Regions from separate parts of the Xenorhabdus doucetiae genome, predicted to be linked through region 2. Evidence: predicted binding sites of a transcription regulator. Region 2 holds the regulator's gene; each other region holds the start of a gene.
The links. The regulator PurR, encoded in region 2, represses purine synthesis genes. The targets are predictions, from matches to a motif close to CANGCAAACGTTTGCNTG.

Region 1 (5,268 bases), 690 kb from region 2:
GATTGTTTGTGAAGGAGAAAAATATTTCTCTCAATGGAAAAATAAAATGGAAGAGTGGTATGATAAAAAAAAATTTGTAGTTACCCAAGATATTGCCGGAACAATACCTGACACAGACCGATACAAGACATTATTTTCCCCTTTAAGACCAAATATATTCAATATAGTCCAACAAAATTCAATATTTCACGTATCAGAATTAGTTTTCATTGATCAAGATGGGAATATTGCCACATTAGCAAAAGATGGAACTGATAATATAATTCCTTATGATATTAGTGAGATAGATAAATCAGCACTTACCTCTCTGGGTTTACGCAATATAAATAGCAATCTTTCTCCTCGTAACAGTGTATACAATCCATTTCATTCCAATAACTTATCTGATATAACCGCCGAGAAATTAAGGGAAAAAGCACGTATATATCGTGGATTAATTCATATGGCCTTGAACAAAAGATGTTAAATAACTTAAAAGCAGAAAGGGCCTTGTAAAAGCCCTTTCTAATCTAATCAGTTTAATGAACGTATTTTATTCTACACTCTTATTATCATTTCTTATTGGCTCGACAGAGGAATGAATATACGGCTCTTCTGGGCGGATAATGCTTATCAGTTTGAAAAACAGACTCAAACCAATCCCCACCATCGTTGCCAGCGCCATTCCCTTTAATTCAGCCGCACCAAGCTGAATTTTCGCCCCGCTGACACCAATAATCAAAATCACAGCCGTCAGGATCAGATTTTGTGCCTTGCTGTAATCCACTTTCGAATCAATCAAAACCCGGATACCGGATGCACCAATCACGCCATATAACAACAGGGAAACACCGCCCATAACGGGAACCGGGATCATTTGGATCGCCGCTGCCAGTTTACCGACGCAGGAAAGCAAGATTGCCAGCACCGCAGCGCCGCCAATCACCCACGTACTATAAACACGGGTCAGCGCCATCACACCAATATTTTCGCCATATGTCGTGTTAGGTGTTGAACCAAAAAAGCCCGAAATTATCGTTGAAAAACCGTTGGCAAACATTGAGCGATGCAGACCCGGATTTTTCAGCAAATCTTTCTGCACAATATTTGCAGTGACCACCAAGTGCCCAACATGTTCCGCAATGACCACCAGCGCCGCAGGTAAAATCGTCATAATGGCAAACCATTCAAAACGCGGAGTATAGAACGTCGGCAGTGCAAACCACGGCGCTTCACGGACTGGCGTTAAATCAACAATCCCCATAAAGAATGACACCGCATAACCGGCCAAAACACCAATCAGAATCGGAATAATCGCCATAAAACCCCGGAACATGACCGAACCCAAGATCGTCACACCCAGTGTTACCATAGAGATGGTCAGGTTGGTCATATTAACCTCAGTCCCCGCCGCCGGGCGCAACCCCGCCATATCCGCAGCAACACCGGCCAATTCCAGCCCGATCACCGCAACAATGGCGCCCATCGCTGCCGGTGGAAATAGCACATTGATCCACCCCCTTCCCGCGACTTTGACAATCAGGGCAACCAGGCAAAACAACAAACCGCAGACAATAAATCCACCCAATGCCAATTCATATCCCAAAGGCAGTAACAACAAGACCGGTGAAATAAAAGCAAAGCTGGAGCCTAAATAAGCCGGGATTTTTCCTTTACAAATAACCAAATACAGCAATGTTCCAATGCCATTAAACAACAAAATTGTCGCGGGATTAACTTTAAACAGAATGGGAACCAAAACGGTTGCTCCAAACATGGCAAATAGGTGTTGCAAACTTAAAGGAATAGTCTGTGCCAAAGGCGGTTTTTCTTCTACCCCAATAGTCCGACGGGTCATGATTGATATCCTCTTATATCACCTTGCTAGAAACCAAAAAAAACCGACTTTTCAGTCGGCTGTCAATATTATTTAGTACCAAATATTTTATCACCTGCATCCCCTAAACCTGGGACGATATATCCATGCTCATTGAGATATTGATCAATTGAAGCGGTATACAGTTCAACATCAGGGTGAGCTTTCTCCAGTGCCGCGATCCCTTCCGGCGCAGCCACCAACACCAATACCTTAATAACAGGACATCCCGCTTTTTTCAGCAAATCAATGGTCGCAATCATGGAGCCACCGGTTGCCAGCATCGGATCGACAACCAATGCCATGCGCTCATTGATATCAGAAACTAATTTCTGGAAATAAGGCACAGGCTCAAGGGTCTCTTCATCACGATACACACCAACCACGCTGATTCGCGCACTGGGGATATTTTCCAGTACGCCATCCATCATGCCCAAACCCGCACGCAGGATAGGAACGACCGTAATTTTTTTCCCTTTAATCTGCTCTATCTCTACCGGACCACACCATCCCTCAATGGTCACTTTTTCAACGTCTAAATCAGCAGTTGCTTCATAGGTCAGAAGACTACCCACCTCTGAGGCCAGTTCACGAAAGCGTTTGGTGCTTATATCATGATCTCGCATCAGACCAAGTTTATGTTTAACTAGCGGGTGATTAACCTCAACGATCTTCATGGGTTTCTCCTAATATCGCCGGCAGATAAAAAAATCGCGGGATTATAACGCCTTTTCAACATCAAGCCACTACTCATCTATTCATTTTTATCAATCAAACATCGTTTTCTTTGATTCTGATCTAACAGGAAACTGATATAAAGCTATCGCAAACGTTTGCTTAGACTGTTAGAATTGTCGCCGTTCTGTTTTATTTATAAAAATGCAACCGCCTGGGAGCTACGCAGTGACCAACAAAACCTCTCTTAGCTATAAAGATGCCGGTGTCGATATTGATGCTGGTAATGCCTTAGTCAATCGTATTAAAGGTGTCGTAAAACAGACCCGTCGCCCCGAAGTGATGGGAGGATTAGGTGGTTTCGGTGCATTATGTGCCCTGCCACAAAAATATCGTGAACCCGTGTTGGTTTCCGGTACCGATGGCGTTGGGACTAAACTGCGTCTGGCCATGGACTTGAAACGCCATGACACGATCGGCATTGATTTGGTTGCCATGTGTGTCAATGATCTGGTTGTTCAGGGCGCCGAGCCGCTTTTCTTCCTTGATTACTACGCTACCGGCAAACTGGATGTCGATACCGCCGCCAGTGTTATCACGGGCATAGCAGAAGGCTGCAAACAAGCCGGTTGTGCATTGGTCGGGGGTGAAACCGCAGAAATGCCCGGCATGTATCACGGTGAAGATTATGATGTCGCCGGTTTTTGCGTTGGTGTCGTTGAAAAATCAGCCATTATTGACGGCAGTCAGGTTCAGGCCGGGGATGCCCTGATTGCACTTGCCTCCAGCGGGCCACACTCTAATGGCTATTCTCTGATCCGTAAAATCCTTGAGGTCAGTCAGGCAAATCCAGAAACGACCGAGCTTGAAGGAAAACCTCTCGCAGATCATCTGCTTGCCCCCACGCAAATTTACGTCAAATCCATCCTTGAACTGATTGAAAAAGTTGACGTTCATGCGATTGCACACCTGACCGGCGGTGGCTTCTGGGAAAATATTCCGCGTGTACTGCCAGAAAACAGGCAGGCCAGAATTGATGCCGGCAGTTGGCAATGGCCGGCCATTTTTACCTGGTTACAGCAAGCCGGTCATGTCAGCGAGCACGAAATGTACCGCACATTTAACTGTGGTGTGGGTATGATCATCGCCCTGCCCCAATCTCAGGCAGCACAGGCGATTTCATATCTGCAAGCCTCAGGCGAAAATGCGTGGCAAATCGGTATCATTACCGAACTCAATGCTGATGAGCAACCGGTTGTTATTATCAAGTAACTATTTTACCCGATTGCTTTTTACCCCACTGATGTCAAGTTGCAGCGTGACCGACAAAGCTGCAACTTGAAAAATGCAGAGCATATTAGTCAATGAATTTCTTCAGTGAAGACAAGTTATGAAAAAAATTGTCGTTTTAGTCTCCGGCAATGGCAGCAATCTGCAATCCATCATCGACGCCTGCCAACAAAACCGAATTAATGGGCATATTGCCGCCGTCTTTAGTAATAAAGCCGATGCCTATGGCCTGCAACGTGCTGAACGGGCCGATATCCCTGCCCACTTTATCAACCCGCAAGCCTATGCAGATCGTGCAAGCTATGATATCGCCCTACGCCAAGCCATTGATCAATATGCTCCCGATTTAGTGGTTTTAGCGGGTTATATGCGAATTTTATCGCCCGGATTTGTCCAACACTATCATGGGCGTCTGCTCAATATTCACCCTTCTCTGTTGCCTAAATATCCCGGCCTGCATACCCATCGAAAAGCGATTGAAAACGGTGATCAAGAACATGGCACCTCTGTCCATTTCGTGACGGAAGAATTAGACGGTGGCCCGGTTATTTTACAAGCTAAAGTGCCCATTTTTGCGGGAGATCAGGAAGAAGATGTGAGCAAGCGGGTACAAACGCAAGAACACAGTATTTATCCTTTGGTTATCGGCTGGTTTTTAGATCAGCGTCTGGTTATGGAAAGGAACAGCGCAATAATGGATGGCCAGATTCTACCCCCACAAGGTTACGCATCGGAATAACCTATAACAGCGTAATAGGCAGCTTCAACTTACAGCATGGTGTTAACGAATTTGTGTTAACGGATTTGCGTTAGCGGATTTTGTTAAAGTATTTTTAAGTGCTATATTTCGGTGAGACTTTGCTGTAAGTGCCTATTTCGGAAAAAATCCTGAGGTATCCCATGTCCAGTGGTTCAGAAAATCCATCCGTCAATTTACGCCCCCTTGAACGGGAAGATCTGCCTTTTGTTCACCAAATCGATAATAACGCCAGTGTTATGCGCTACTGGTTTGAAGAGCCTTATGAAGCCTTTGTTGAATTATGCGACCTCTATGACAAGCATATCCATGACCAAAGTGAGCGCCGTTTTATCATCGAAAGCCTGAACTCCAAAGTGGGTTTGGTGGAATTAGTTGAAATTGATTATGTCCACCGTCGGGCAGAATTCCAGATTATCATCGCCCCAGCCTATCAAGGGCAAGGTTATGCCACCGTGGCGGCCAAACTTGCCATGGAATACGCTTTTGCTGTGTTGAATCTTTACAAGCTGTACCTGATTGTGGATAAAGAAAATTCGAAAGCCATTCATATATACAGTAAATTGGGATTCCACACTGAAGGTGAATTAATCGATGAATTTTTTGTCAACGGCTCTTATCATACCGCTATCAGAATGTGTACTTTCCAACATCACTATTTTGCTAATAAATTTTGCCAATAAATTTCACC
Region 2 (5,268 bases):
AACCCGTACTGACCGTTGATGTTTGGGAGCACGCATACTACATCGATTACCGTAATGCACGCCCTCAATATTTGGAGCACTTCTGGGCGCTGGTCAACTGGAAATTTGTTGAAGAAAACTTGGCTTAATAAGGTTAATTATCTTACCAAGTTAAAATAACAAGGGCAGGTTTTCCTTCATTCGTGGCATCACAATTGTTGGAAAACCCGCCCTTAAAGCAAGTGATGTTACAAATTCTTCTTTTCTATCCTGATCAGATCAAGCAGAGACTTGCCAGAAAAACAATCATGATTAATGCACTACCGGCAGCCAATAATCCCAATTTCAGATCTGTGTCCATAGAACATCCTCAATGTGAAAATTAAGAGACCTCAACACGATAAATTTTTAAGTACAAGTTTTGAGCGGTTACTCACCGTATCATTTAAAAAACCATACCCAATATTTAGTCCATACTCTTTATAACATCGATTATTACTTTCACTTTTGAGCTAGATCAGACAAAATTCAAGGTTTATCGCTGACTTATTGCCAACTATCACTCTATATAAATATATTGGCAAACGATTAACAAATAGCTATACCCGATAGATTTCAAAATTGAAAGATGAAAGGTATACCAATTAGACCAAAAGGTCAGGAGTCCTTTTTATCATGGCAACGATTAAAGATGTGGCCAAACGCGCTGGTGTTTCGACCACAACCGTATCGCATGTTATCAATAAAACCCGTTTCGTCGCCGAAGATACAAAGGCTGCGGTTTGGGCTGCGATTAAGGAACTGAATTATTCTCCCAGTGCCGTTGCCCGCAGCTTGAAAGTTAACCACACCAAATCCATCGGATTACTGGCAACCTCAAGTGAAGCACCGTATTTTGCTGAGATCATAGAATCGGTTGAGAATAGCTGCTATAGCAAAGGTTATACACTGATCTTATGTAATTCCCATAATAACCTTGATAAACAGAAAGCGTACCTCGCGATGCTGGCGCAAAAACGTGTAGACGGTTTGCTGGTAATGTGTTCAGAATACCCTGAACAGCTTTTAGGTATGCTGGAAGACTACCGTAATATTCCTATGGTGGTCATGGATTGGGGAGAATCCAGAGGGGATTTTACCGATGCAATTATTGATAATGCTTTTCATGGCGGTTACTTAGCGGGTCGTTATCTCATTGAGCGCGGTCATCGTGATATTGCATCTATTCCTGGGCCATTAGCAAGAAATACCGGCGGAGGACGCCATCAAGGTTTTCTCAAGGCGCTGAAAGAAGCCAACATCACCATTCGGGATGAGTGGATGGTACAAGGTGATTTTGAACCTGAGTCCGGTTATCAAGCCATGTATAAGATCCTGAATCAGAAACATCGCCCAACCGCTGTTTTTTGCGGTGGGGACGTCATGGCAATGGGGGCAATCTGTGCAGCCGATGAGTTAGGACTACGTGTTCCACAAGACATTTCAATCATCGGTTATGACAATATTCGCAATGCCCGCTATTTCACACCAGCATTGACAACCATCCACCAACCCAAAGAACGTTTAGGGCAGATGGCTTTTGCAATGCTATTGGACAGAATCATCAATAAACGTGAGGATGTACAAACTATCGAAGTCCACCCACGCCTTGTCGAACGGCGCTCGGTTGCGGATGGACCTTTTATCGATTATCGCCGCTGACAGTTAATTTTCTTGCAGCCATTCAGCATTAAGTGTTTCGCTATCTCCCAGATAATCAAGTAACCAACTTAATGCGGGTGAATGGCTCTTTTGCGACCATGTCAGGCAGCATGGGCTGTCAGGCAAGGGTTGCTCGAGTTCGAGTGCCATCAGCTTGCCTTTACGGATCAGCGGTAATGCAAGGTGCTTGGGCACCATGCCGACACATAATCCATCCATCAGGCAACTTAACCCAACATTCCAATCAGGAACAATCAACCTTCGTTGATTATCCAAAGCCCATGTATCACGCTTAGGCAAGCTGCGTGAAGTATCTTCGAGACATAAACTGGGATAAGGCCGCATCTGATCATCATTCAATTTCCCCGATATCACTGCCAGTTCATGTTCAGGGCTGGCGACACATAACCACGGAATAAATCCCATATCCCTGAAACTATATCGCTCACCAACGGGGGAAGCCCGTGTTGCACCAATGGCAACGTCCACCCGTCCATCCACCAAAGCATCCCATACGCCATTGAAAACTTCAGGATAGATAAATAATTCAATATCGGGGAAATGACGATAAAAATCCAAAATTAACCGAAGCGTTCGCTCTGGTTTTACCACCTGATCAACCGCAATACTGAATTGCCCACGCCAGCCATTGGCAACTTGTTGACACTGGTGCCGAGTGTGATTCATTTTTTTGATAACAGAACGCGCTTCCTTGACAAAAATAGCCCCTGCTTCCGTTAAATCGACATCTCGGTGACGACGTTCAAATAAAGGTACTGCCAGCCACTCTTCAAGCTGTTTTACCGTATAGCTGACAGCAGAAGGCACACGGTGAAGTTCTGATGCAGCCGCACTGAAACTTCCTGTTCTGGCAACGGCATCAACGACTTCCAGAGAGTATTCAGACCACATATATCTTCCTTTCAATTTTTTTCACAGCATGGTGCAAATATTACCGTTTCACAAGTAAAAATCATGCTATATAAAATAAGCCCAATATTTCCTTATCAACCACCACACCAAGTTATTAACACAATGACAACAAATAAAAACGCCATTCCATTCATGTTTTATCTCGCAGGCCTAAGCATGCTAGGCTACTTGGCCATCGACATGTATCTGCCCGCTTTTGATGCAATGAAAGCAGAATTAGGGACATCAACAAATGTCATCGGTGCGAGCCTCAGCATTTTTCTTGCCGGGTTTGCTTTTGCCCAACTTTTATGGGGACAATTGTCTGACCGTTTAGGCAGAAAACCTGTTCTTATTATCGGACTATCCCTGTTTTCCATTAGCTGTTTAGGTATGCTCTGGATCACTGATCCTGTTCAGTTACTGGTATTGAGGTTTATGCAAGCAGTGGGAGTGTGTTCCGCTGCGGTGACCTGGCAGGCTTTAGTCGTTGATAGATATGACGCAGAACGCACGAAACGTGTTTTTGCCATGATCATGCCTTTGGTTGCCCTTTCCCCTGCCCTTGCGCCTTTGTTGGGGGCATGGTTGTTGACACATAGTGGCTGGAGAATCATTTTCCTTGTCCTCATGATCGTGACAATATTGCTGTTAATACCTACATTTTTTCTAACTAACACACGTACTCATACCGAAACCAATGCCGATAAAAAGCCGGTTTCTTTCTTTACGCTACTCACTTCCCCTGTTTTCAACGGAAATGTATTAATCTATGCCTCTTGCAGTGCAGGTTTTTTTGCCTGGCTAACGGGTTCACCAACGATTTTGAAAAATATGGGTTATGATCCTACTGATATTGGCTTAAGTTATATTCCCCAAACGCTGGCATTTATGATTGGTGGATATGGTTGCCGTATCTTATTGGAAAAAGTGAAAAGCGAAACCGTATTTCCCTTCCTGTTGGTGGGTTATGCAGTCAGCATGATCGCCATTTATTTGATTTCGCTATTGAGTGAACCTTCATTTATCGCCATTCTTATTCCTTTTTGTGTGATGGCAGCAATGAATGGTGCATCCTACCCAATTGCAGTCGCCAATGCTCTGGCTGTTTATCCTCAAGACAGCGGTAAAGCGGCTGCATTGCAAAATGCACTGCAACTGGGTCTCTGTTTTGTCGCGAGTATGATTGTCTCCGTATTTATGGAATCACCTCTCTTATCGACGACCACGGTCATGGTACTTACTACTGTTCCAATGGCTGTTGGTTATTGGCTGCAAAAACAGGGGATTAAAAAAAGCCACTAAACATAAATTCAATAATTTCCCCAAAAAATAATAATTAAGAACATTATTATCTAAAGGTTGCATCATGCTGTGACCTTTAGATGATTGTTTAAATACCATTTCACTCATATACTCATACAGATTCATTATTCTAAGAATGCGAGGTTTGAGGTGTCTTTTGGAGCATTGAAGTGCTGTTTAATTTCAGGATAAATAAGCAATATGTGCTTACAGTATTATTTTCTAATAAACCTTTAAGGTTTTACATAAAAAACAGTTATAAAGTGACACCTCAAAATTCCATCACACAAATGTTGGAGAGTATATGAGTTCATCTTTTGTTGAAGGTAAAAAAACAATAACGGATCCTTGGTATAGGATCGCCCATGAATTGCTTCAGGAAACTGATATTGAGATCAATGGCAAGCGCCCTTTCGATATACGCATTAAAAACCCTGATTTCTATAAGCGTGTACTGAAAGAAGGTTCCTTGGGTTTGGGTGAGAGTTATATGGATGGCTGGTGGGAATGTGATCGCCTTGATATTTTCTTTTATAAAGTATTACAGGCTGGTTTAGAACATCGTATTCCTAAAAATGTCAAAGATATCTTCAAGATAATTATCTCTCGTATATTTAATTTACAATCTCCCAAACGTGCCTGGATTGTCGGTAAGGAACATTATAATTTAGGCAATGACCTTTTTACCCGGATGCTTGATCCTCATATGCAATATTCTTGCGGTTATTGGAAAGATGCCAATACGCTGGAAGAAGCACAAACCCATAAACTCCGCCTGATTTGCGAAAAACTACAACTTTCTCCGGGCATGACTTTATTGGATATCGGTTGTGGCTGGGGAGGTTTGGCAGCTTATGCGGCGGAAAACTACGGGGTATCTGTCACAGGGGTAACGATTTCAGCCGAGCAACAAAAATACGCGCAGGAACGATGTCAAGATCTCAATGTAAAAATTATCCTTGAAGATTACCGAAACCTTAACCTTCAGTTTGATCGCGTGGTATCCGTCGGCATGTTTGAGCACGTTGGCCCGAAAAATTATGACAATTATTTCAATATCGTGAAAAAGAACCTGAAACCTGATGGCCTGTTCCTGCTCCATACTATCGGCTCTAATATTGATAAATCAGGTTCTGATGCCTGGATCAGTAAATATATCTTCCCCAATGGCTGTTTACCGTCGATAACCAAAATCGCTAAAGCAACCAATGGAAAGTTTGTTATGGAAGATTGGCACAACTTTGGGGCGGACTATGACAGAACCCTGATGGCATGGTATGAGCGATTTACTGCCAGTTGGCACGAAATAGAGCATAACTATAGCCCGCGCTTCAAACGAATGTTCAGTTATTACCTGAATGCTTGTGCAGG
Region 3 (5,268 bases), 1.5 Mb from region 2:
GATAACCCACGCCAGCGCAAAAAGGGCAAAAATACCATTGCTGCCAAGACTACCCTGACAAGAACAGAAAACCAGCTATCAACCTGACCCGCGAGATAAGCGCCGATCAAGCTAAATGAAGCGGCCCACAAAAATGTTGTGATCGTTAACAGCCACATAATTTATTGGTCTTTTACCTTTTTATTGATCTTTTCCCACTAAAAGCGCTTCCAGCAAATCAAGATCATGCAGCAAGGTTTGTAGTGTTTCATTACTAATCTTACGGGTTGCGCGCAGGTGATATAATTCCCCGCGTTCAGCCCTTAATGCCGTCAAACGGAAGCGGCGCTCCAGATCTTCAACCAGCAGGTTATGCTCGATTTCATCCGTTCCCGCAGTACGACGCCGCAGATGACCGGTGACCCTGGACGCAATTTCGCTGATGACTTCGGCATCCAGTTTTTCTTCCGTATTGGCCGACAGACGCTCTTCCATTTTATTCATACTGACAATCGCAACTTCCGCCATGGCGGCTTTTGCCATTCGGATTTCATTGAGATCGGCCTGCTTATCGCCGACTTTCATGCCACGCAGCAGCAAAGGTAATGCGACAACCCCCACAAAGAGGGAGAACAGAATTACGCCCGCCGCAATAAAAATCAACTGATAACGTGCCGGGAATGGATCACCATCCGGCAGGAACAATGGCACAGACAGCGCACCCGCCAGCGTAATAGCCCCACGCACACCCGCCACCGAAGCCAGACACAATTCACGGGTGGTATAAGTGGCAAACTGGAGGGGTTTTTGCTTTATCAGCATCTTGCTGGTATTTTTCATCAGCCATAACCAGCTAAATCGCAATAATACCAACGCAGCGTAAATGACCCCAACGGCAGTAAATAACATCCAGGTTTCAACATTGGGATCAAGTTCAGCCTGCGCCACCGAGGTTTCCCAGATATCCGGCAATTGCAGCCCCAGCATGATGAACACCAGACCGTTGAAGACAAAGGCCAGCATCCCCCAGACATTATCGGCACGCAGACGCATATCCAGTGGTGCATTGCGGATCACGCCGGCCTTACTGATGGTCATACCTGCGGCAACCGCGGCCAGAATCCCTGACACACCGATATGTTCAGCAATCATATAAGAGGCGAATGGCAACAACATCATAAACATGATTTGCGTGGCGGGATCATCCCCACTCCAACGACTCATCAACCGCAGTGATTTACTGTACAACCAGGTGATGGCAATCCCCGACAATAAACCACCAATCGCAACCTTAAGGAACTCCACCGTTGCGCCAGTGACGGTAAACACCATCGTGCCCATCGCAATCGCCACAGCGAATTTCAGCGCAACCAGACCCGAAGCATCATTCATTAATGCTTCCCCTTCCAGTACGCCCATTATATTTTTAGGAATGCGCCCTTTGCCTGCAATCGATGACAATGCCACCGCATCTGTGGGTGATAATACCGCCGCCAAAGCAAAAGCAGCAATCAGTGGGATACTCGGCAATAACCAATAGATCAAATAGCCAATACCAACCACCGTCACCAATACCAATACTAAAGCTAAGATAACGATTTCACGCCCATGTTGGAAAAACTCTCTGGTCGGCGTTTTCCAACCATCAACAAACAATAAAGGAGGGATAAGTAAAACGAGGAAGAGTTCAGGATCGAAAGTCACGTGTAAACCAAAATGAGGCCAGGCCAACAACGCTCCCATTGCTATTTGCACTATCGGCAAGGGGACACGGAACGGAATCATTTTAGTAAGCACACCAGAAACTGACACAACCAATATCAAGATCAAGATAGTAAAGAATATTTCCATGTTACCCTTACAAATTGCCAAAAATCCGTCAGTGAAGAGATTGTGACTGTTTTTTACAGTTAATAACAGCGCTAATAACCATAAATATTACTGTTATTAAAGAAAATCAAAAAGCAATCACATTGCGAATCAATAAGTCCTGATTCATTTATCCATTTTATACTTATCGGCAAGGCTGTGTTGAAAAATTAACACATTTTAGGCTATCTCTGACAATAGCCTGAAAGGATACAGAGAGAAAAAATGCGCAAACGATTAGGGTTTGCGCATACGCTTTTAATTAGATAGCCCAATTCCCGGCATAAAATACAACCAATACAATGGTAAGAATAACTGTACCAATATTGAGTTTACGCCATTCACCGGAAAAAAGTCGCCCGGCAACCAGCGTACTGAAACCCAGCATAATGCCTGTCACGATGTTACACGTCAGCACAATAAATACCGCACACAGTAAGCCAGACATCGCATCCACAAAATCATCAAAATTCAGCTTTCGCACATTACTCAGCATCAGTAACCCGACGTACATCAAAGCTGGGGCCGTTGCATAGGCCGGCACCAAATACGACAGCGGAGACAAGAATAAAATCAGCAGGAACAAGATACCGACAACGGCAGCGGTTAAACCCGTTTTACCACCCGCCGCAGTGCCGGCGGCGGATTCAATATAAACCGCAGCGGGGGAAGAGCCGATGGCACCGGCAAAAATACTGCTGATAGAATCGGCTGTCAGTGCCTTGCCACCATTGATAATCTGGCCTCGCTGATCCAATAAATTCGCCTGCCCCGCGACGGCCCGAATGGTTCCCGTCGCATCAAATACGGCGGTCATGACCAGCGCCAGAACACTGGGTAAGACAATCGGCTGCAAAGCACCCATAATATCCATACTGAACATCAGGGACAGGCCATCTTCCCCCAATGTGGGAAATTTAAACAAGCCTTGATATTTAACGGCCGGATCAAAAATCAAGCCGATAATAGAAATCGCGATAATCATCAGCAAAATACCGCCTGGCACCTTTTTGCGTTCCAGACCGATAATCCCTGCCAGCCCCAATAGCGTCATCGCCACGGGAAATGAAGTCAACGAGCCAAAGGACACAGGCAAGCCGGCATGTGGATTTTTAACCACCAGACCAACGCCATTGGCGGCAATCAGCAATAAAAACAAGCCAATGCCAATCCCCGTGCCATGGGCAATGCCCATTGGCATATTACGCAAGATCCATGCCCGTATGCCCGTCACGGAAATGACCGTAAACAAGCAGCCCATCAGGAAAACCGCCCCCAGTGCCACCGGCACGCTGATCTGCTGCCCCAGCACCAGACTGAACGCAGTAAATGCCGTCAACGAGATCGCACAGCCAATCGCCATTGGCAAATTCACCCACAATCCCATCAATAACGAACCGATACCAGTCACCAGACAAACAGAAATAAACACGGCGGTATGAGGAAATCCCGCCTGCCCAAGCATCCCCGGCACCACAATTACGGAATAGACCATCGCCAAAAATGTCGTTAATCCTGCGAGTATTTCCTGACGTACCGTCGATCCGCGTTCAGTAATCTTAAAATACTTATCGAGTTTGCATTGCGTTGGTGCCTGCCTGCCAGACATGTTTTTCCCCTGCTTGTAGTTGAATATTTCGCATTGAAAATCTCTCGCCCTATTTCTTTGCCTCTGTACCCATTGGCTCAGCCACACGTTTGCGCAATCGTTTGGCTTTTCAGATAAAGAAAGTGCGAGAAAATGTAAAGCGGATGATTATCCGGTGAATCAGGGATAAGAATCAAGCGATAATCACATTTCACCTGTATGTTTACCGGGCAATTTGTTAACATTGATGAATATTTGCTCAATAATTACGAGGATAGGTATAATGAGTCTTAAACCGTTTTGGCACAACTTTCTGGTAATTTCAGTGATTGGGGGCAAAGCATGTCGAGTTATAGCAATACCGGGGATCAAACAATGCCTTATTTGATTCAAGATGCGGAATTCAATCGCAAATTACGTATTTCAGAGAAAAACCGAGAACATACGAAAACTTTTCTGGAAAATGGCGTGCAAGATTTCACTTTTTCGGGATTCATCGCCCCTTATGGATACCGTTTTGTGAAATCACTCAAGCAAAATCAATTTCGTATGATAACAACCGGTGATAATCCGGAAACGGTTTATGCCGTGATGATTACGTTCCGTAAAGACATTATCATTGATAAAGAAACCTGCACCCAAATCATGGTATGGCGTACTTTTTCTGCGGAACACCAAGACGCGATAAGCGGTTTTCCACGGCAATTTTTCAAATACCTATTAGAAAACTACAACATTATTGTCACTGATGAAGAACAAACAGGCGATGGTAAACGTTTTTGGCAGGTCATGATTGCATGGTCTATCGCAACGGGATATCACGTCTATGTCTCTGATGGAACAGAAATGAATCGTCCGTTAACCCAAGTCTCATCAATGGATGAACTCATTGAAAAATGGGAAACATTCTGCTGGGGATATGATCCCGAAGTTCACCGCCACCGCCTGATCGTTATCAGCAAGCATGTTCTGTTGTAGAAAGCATTGCAATTGTCTATATTTTGTGCGACCTTGCGATATTGTTGATATAACCCATATCAACGATATCCATTACCCAGGCAAATACGGATAAGGGGCGCAAAAGTGAATAGCAAAGTAGCAAGAAAAAGCAGGGCAAAAGAAAAAACACTCAGCTTAGGTTACATTTCCCTTCTTGATGTTCTTTCGCATCAACAAGAGCATATTGAGCATATTCACGTCACAGAAATTCCACCTCATGAAGCCGATCGTTTCTTGCTGGTTGAATTACCGGAAGAGATAGCCGGAGAGCTTAATGTCAGGGATCTGCGCATTGCCCTGCTAAGTGCTCTCAATGCAGCGACCTCCATAAAACGCAACGCTTCGCCCAAGATAATCAATCCAGAATGTTATGTGCATTCAGATAACTTGCGTGAAGAAACGCCAAAAGACTCCTGGAGAACATCCAAGCAAAAAGATCGGATTGAAGCACTGAAAAATTCAATCCTCGCGGAATCAAACTGGCTTCCGGCGTATGAACTCAGCCAAGGTGCGGGTTTTTCGTTGCTCAATCCCAGTGCGACGCCCAATCGCTGGAAACAAGCGAAAAAAATCTTCGCAGTTTCCGTCAAAGGAAAGGATTTATACCCGCAATATGCGCTGGATGAAGGCGGGCTGCCGCTCCCTATCCTCAAAGAGATTATTGAAATTTTTGAGGGAAAAAAAACATCCTGGGGCATGGCGATTTGGTTTAATACCCCTAACTCATGGTTAGGCAAAGAAAAACCGAAAGACGTTTTGCTGAGCCGCCCAGATGAGGTATTAAATGCGGCGCGGCAAGAAGCAGAAGGACCATTGCATGGTTAATTCACCCA
Region 4 (5,268 bases), 950 kb from region 2:
TGTTGGCAGACAAAGACATTGCCGGTACGCTCGCCTGTCTTTCCCAACAAATTGATGAATGGTACTGCGCATCACTGCATGAACTGCGGGGAGCCGAAGCTGAAATATTGTCTGGGCATCTGGCCCACGCCAGAACCTTCCCGCAAGTCGAATCAGCCTGGCAGCAGGCAATGGAAGACGCATCGGTGCAGGATATCATTGTGGTCTGTGGTTCTTTCCACACGGTTGCCCATGTGATGGAGGCATTGGTTGTGGAGGAATCGGAGGAGGGCAAGGAAAGTGGCCAGTAAATTTCAAAATCGCTTGGTTGGAACCCTCGTGCTTGTCGCATTGGGCGTGATTGTGTTGCCGATGATTTTTGATGGCGATAAGAAATATAACGAAGAGCAATTTGCTGCGATTCCTTTGGTGCCAAAACCGGGTGATGAAGAAGATATTGACTCGATCCCGCCATTGGCACAAAACATGCCGTCCACACCGCCTGAAGGGGCTGTACAAGCCATGCAATCACAGGAGCAAGAGCCAGATTTAGAAACACTGTCCAGGTTACCGTCTTCAGAGCCAGTAATAGCCCCCCCTGTTACTGGTACACAAGATCCTAAAACAACGGTGAAACCTGAATCCCCGCCTCAGCCGAAACTAGAAACTAAACCGCAGGTGAAACCGGAATCGCGTATTGAAAGCCAGCCAGAGACTAAACCGAAGCCAGCAGAACAAGCGCCTCAGGCAACAGCCTATGTGGTGCAACTTGGCGCATTAAAAAATGCGGATAAAGTTGGCGAGATAGTGGCGAAGCTGCGCCTTTCCGGGCATCAGGTATACACTGTGCCTGCTTCTCCGGTACAGGGGCAATTGACCCGGATCTATGTCGGGCCGAATGCGTCAAGGCAGGCACTGGAATCCATTTTGGCCGAATTGAGGGAAATTACGGGATTACAAGGGCAGATCAAAAACTATAGGCCATAATCGGAGGGTCTTTAAATTATTTTCGGTAGAGTGATGAATCCACTACGCAAACGTTTTCGTTTTCTGTTAGAATGCGCCCGACCTGAATGTCGGGGGCCTGTTTTTGGATTAAGATATGGTCTGGATTGATTATACGATTATTGCCATTATTGGCTTCTCGGCACTGGTTAGCCTGATTCGTGGTTTTGTTCGCGAAGCGCTCTCCCTGATAACATGGGGCTGTGCTTTCTTTGTTGCCAGCCACTTCTATACTTATTTGGCGGCGTATTTTACTCGCCTTGAAGATGAACTGGTGCGGAATGGGATAGCGATTGCCATCTTATTTATTGCAACACTGATTGTTGGTGCGGTAGTAAACTATGTTATTGGTTCACTTGTCCAGCGAACAGGCCTGTCAGGTACAGATCGGGTTCTGGGGATCTGTTTTGGGGCCTTGCGCGGTGTCCTGATTGTGTCTGCTCTCCTGTTTGTTGCAGACTCTTTCACGCCCCTCCCCAAAAGTCAGGATTGGCAACAATCACAATTGATCCCACAGTTCAGTCAAATCATCAGGTGGTTTTTTGACTACCTGCAAAGTGCGTCGAGTTTCCTGCCGGAGAGATAACGCTCTCCGCTTGGCTGATGAGGAAAGGCTACATGTGCGGTATTGTCGGTATCGTCGGTTTTACACCGGTTAACCAGTCGATTTATGATGCATTAACGGTGCTTCAGCACCGTGGACAAGATGCAGCAGGTATTGCAACTATTGATGGTAACAATGGTTTTCGTTTACGTAAGGCTAATGGTTTGGTCAAGGATGTGTTTGAAACACGGCACATGCTACGTTTACAGGGAACCATCGGGATTGGGCATGTTCGTTATCCTACGGCGGGCAGTTCCAGTGCCTCTGAAGCACAACCTTTTTATGTGAATTCTCCTTTCGGTATCACATTGGCACATAACGGCAATCTGACAAACGCACATGAATTGAAAAAAATGCTGTTTGAAAATGCCCGCCGCCATGTCAATACCACCTCAGATTCTGAAATCCTACTGAATATTTTCGCCAATGAATTAGCCCAATTTCCCCATTTCCCCTTAGAGCCTGATGATATCTTCTCGGCAGTTGCAAACATGCACAAAAAAATTCGCGGTGCGTATGCCTGCGTTGCCATGATTATTGGGCATGGGATAGTGGCTTTTCGTGATCCACACGGTATCCGTCCTCTGGTGTTGGGAAAGAAAACGCGGGAAGATGGCCGCAATGAATATATGGTGGCGTCGGAAAGTGTGGCGCTGGATACCTTAGGTTTTGAATTCCTGCGTGATGTCGCTTCCGGTGAAGCGATTTATATCACTGAAAACGGGCAATTATTTACCCGCCAGTGTGCAGAAACCCCGTCATTGACCCCTTGTCTGTTCGAATTTGTTTATCTCGCCCGCCCGGATTCCTTTATTGACAAGGTATCGGTATATAACGCGCGGCTACGGATGGGGAAAAAATTGGGGGAAAAAATCGCCCGTGAATGGGAAGACCTGCATATTGATGTGGTGATCCCCGTACCGGAAACCTCCTGTGACATTGCACTGGAAATCGCCCATATTCTGGATAAACCCTATCGTCAGGGATTTGTCAAAAATCGTTATGTCGGGCGTACCTTTATCATGCCGGGTCAGCAGGAGCGCCGTAAATCCGTTCGCCGTAAACTGAATGCCAACCGCGCTGAATTCCGGGGCAAAAATGTTCTGCTGGTGGATGATTCTATTGTGCGTGGCACCACGTCGGAGCAAATTGTCGAGTTGGCGCGTGAAGCGGGCGCTAAGAAAGTCTACTTTGCTTCGGCGGCACCGGAAGTTCGCTTCCCGAATGTTTATGGTATTGACATGCCAAATGCCAATGAACTGATTGCTCACGGCCGGGAAGTGGATGAAATTCGCCAGCTTATTGGGGCTGATGCGCTGATATATCAAGATCTCCACGATCTGGTGCAAGCGGTACGGGAAGAAAACCCTGATATTGAAAAATTCGAATGCTCTGTCTTTGATGGTATCTATGTGACGAAAGACATTGACCAGATTTACCTCGACTATCTGGAAAATTTACGTAAGGACGATGCCATGAAAGTGCGCGGACAGAGCGAAATAGAGGATCTGGAAATATATAATGAAGGATAATATTGTTATTATCATGCAGTTATATATCTTATCAACTTCAAGTTGCCGCTCGTAAGACGAAAACAACTGATTATCTCCCCGCAACGCGGGGAGATAATCAATGTATCTTGAAGTACGACGATATAGCCAGAATCTCAGAGGAAAACATGAAAAAATTGATTGTCGGGCTGACCGGAGCAAGTGGTGCGATTTATGGTGTCAGGTTACTGCAAGTTTTGCAGTCAGTAGAGGGCATTGAAACGCATTTGGTCATTAGCCAATCGGCTCGGCAGACTCTGGCATTGGAGACGGATTATACTTTGCGAGAGGTACAGGCGCTGGCTGATGTTGTCCATGACAATCGTGATATTGCCGCCGCCATTTCCTCTGGATCTTTTAAAACATTGGGTATGGTCATTTTGCCCTGTTCCATAAAAACCCTGTCAGGTATTGTGCATAGCTACACGGATGGCTTAATGACCCGTGCCGCAGATGTGGTTTTAAAAGAGCATCGCAAGTTAGTGTTGGGGGTAAGAGAAACCCCCTTACACTTGGGGCATCTGAGATTAATGCTACAGGCAGCAGAAATTGGGGCGGTGATCATGCCGCCTGTTCCCGCATTCTATCATCGCCCTGAACATATTCAGGATATCATCGACCAGACGGTTAACCGTGTGCTTGATCAGTTCGATATTGACTTGCCAGAAGATCTGTTTAGCCGTTGGCAGGGAGCTAAACCCATTGGGGATAGTGACTAAGTGATAATGATGCTGTTGCGAATCAATCACAACAGTATCATTAGATCGGCGGAGACAAAAATTAGCCTGCATGGTCTTTTGCTTTTATGACATCTTGCAAGGCTTCTTCCAGTTGAAAATAACGGAAACCAAATCCCGCTTCTTCCAGCTTCTGAGGGATAGCTTGTTGACCACCTAAAACTAATTCTGCGGCTTCTCCCATCATCGCTTTTAATACAAAGGCGGGAATGCGCATAAAAGCCGGGCGGTGCAATACACCTGCGAGTGTGGCACTAAACAGCTCATTATGGACAGGATAAGGCGATGTCATATTAAAGGGGCCCTGTAGCCCAGGTGATACCAACAAGTAATAGATACCATTAACCATGTCATCAATGTGTATCCACGGCATATACTGCTTACCATTGCCGATTGCGCCACCTAAACCCAACCGGAACAGTGGCAGCATTTTTTGCAGCGCCCCGCCTTTTGGTGCCAATACAATGCCCGTGCGTAACAAGCATACACGGGTTTTATCACTTTTGGCCTGTAAAGCAAGCTGCTCCCAACGTTCACAAAGCTGATGGGCAAATTCATTGTGTGGGAGATCGCTTTCGGTAACGACGGATTGCCCTTGATCGCCATAATAGCCAACGGCTGAACCGGAAATAAATACCGATGGTGGAGACTCACTGGCCTTAATGAGATTGCTCAATTGTGCCGTAATTTGCCAGCGGCTTTGGCAAAGTTTCCTTTTTTGTTTCGGTGTCCATCGCTTATTGACAATAGGCTCGCCAGCAAGATTAATAACCGCATCAAAGCCGTTGAGATCGCGCTGGTCATTTAATGTTATCCAGCATTCAACGCGATCAGAAAACAGAGAATACACTTTTTGTGGTGAACGACTCAAAATGGTGACGGAATGGGAGAGCGAAAGGAGTTGGCAGATCAAGTGATGACCAATCAACCCGGTTCCCCCCGTAATTAAGATACGCATAGCCACCCCCTGTAACAAAAGGTAATCGTGTATTTGACTATAACAAGGGATGACTTAAGTGACAGCGAAATATGCTGCTATCTGTTATCAATATCAAGTTTTATACTTTCATAGGCGGCTTGTGTCGCAGGGCGTTGCCTGATCTTATCCAGCCATTTTGCAACCGCAGGATAAGCCTGCAAATCGATTTTTTGGTGTTCATAGCATTTTGCCCACGGATAAGTGGCGATATCAGCAATGCTATACTCGTTTCCACCAAGATAGGCGGTTTTTTCCAGTTGGGTATTTAGCACCTTATATAAACGCTTTGATTCTTCCACATAGCGATTAATGGCATAGGGAACAACTTCTGGAGCATAGTGATTGAAATGGTGATTTTGACCGAGCATGGGGCCAAAGCCGGCAACCTGCCAAAACAGCCATTGCAATTGTTCG

Region 1: a site for PurR is predicted at 2,678-2,695, ahead of purM (phosphoribosylformylglycinamidine cyclo-ligase). Genes of this name have one in related genera too.
Region 3: a site for PurR is predicted at 3,536-3,553, ahead of XDD1_RS14850 (NCS2 family permease). Genes of this name have one in related genera too.
Region 4: a site for PurR is predicted at 1,010-1,027, ahead of cvpA (colicin V production protein). Genes of this name have one in related genera too.

The regions. Positions count from the first base shown of each region.
Region 1 is NZ_FO704550.1:2,563,665-2,568,932, forward strand. It holds gene XDD1_RS11185 (hypothetical protein) at 1-466, shown strand, start outside; gene uraA (uracil permease) at 533-1,837, opposite strand; gene upp (uracil phosphoribosyltransferase) at 1,906-2,532, opposite strand; gene purM (phosphoribosylformylglycinamidine cyclo-ligase) at 2,759-3,802, shown strand; gene purN (phosphoribosylglycinamide formyltransferase) at 3,921-4,559, shown strand; gene speG (spermidine N1-acetyltransferase) at 4,721-5,260, shown strand.
Region 2 is NZ_FO704550.1:1,872,918-1,878,185, reverse strand. It holds gene sodB (superoxide dismutase [Fe]) at 1-128, shown strand, start outside; gene purR (HTH-type transcriptional repressor PurR) at 655-1,680, shown strand; gene punR (DNA-binding transcriptional activator PunR) at 1,684-2,592, opposite strand; gene punC (purine nucleoside transporter PunC) at 2,746-3,897, shown strand; gene cfa (cyclopropane fatty acyl phospholipid synthase) at 4,202-5,268, shown strand, end outside.
Region 3 is NZ_FO704550.1:3,411,110-3,416,377, forward strand. It holds gene XDD1_RS18965 (carboxylate/amino acid/amine transporter) at 1-158, opposite strand, end outside; gene XDD1_RS14845 (Na+/H+ antiporter) at 181-1,830, opposite strand; gene XDD1_RS14850 (NCS2 family permease) at 2,111-3,457, opposite strand; gene XDD1_RS14855 (hypothetical protein) at 3,812-4,414, shown strand; gene XDD1_RS14860 (hypothetical protein) at 4,520-5,260, shown strand; gene XDD1_RS14865 (RES family NAD+ phosphorylase) at 5,253-5,268, shown strand, end outside.
Region 4 is NZ_FO704550.1:2,823,868-2,829,135, forward strand. It holds gene folC (bifunctional tetrahydrofolate synthase/dihydrofolate synthase) at 1-290, shown strand, start outside; gene dedD (cell division protein DedD) at 280-966, shown strand; gene cvpA (colicin V production protein) at 1,082-1,570, shown strand; gene purF (amidophosphoribosyltransferase) at 1,603-3,120, shown strand; gene XDD1_RS12275 (UbiX family flavin prenyltransferase) at 3,267-3,857, shown strand; gene XDD1_RS12280 (TIGR01777 family oxidoreductase) at 3,919-4,833, opposite strand; gene XDD1_RS12285 (glutathione binding-like protein) at 4,911-5,268, opposite strand, start outside.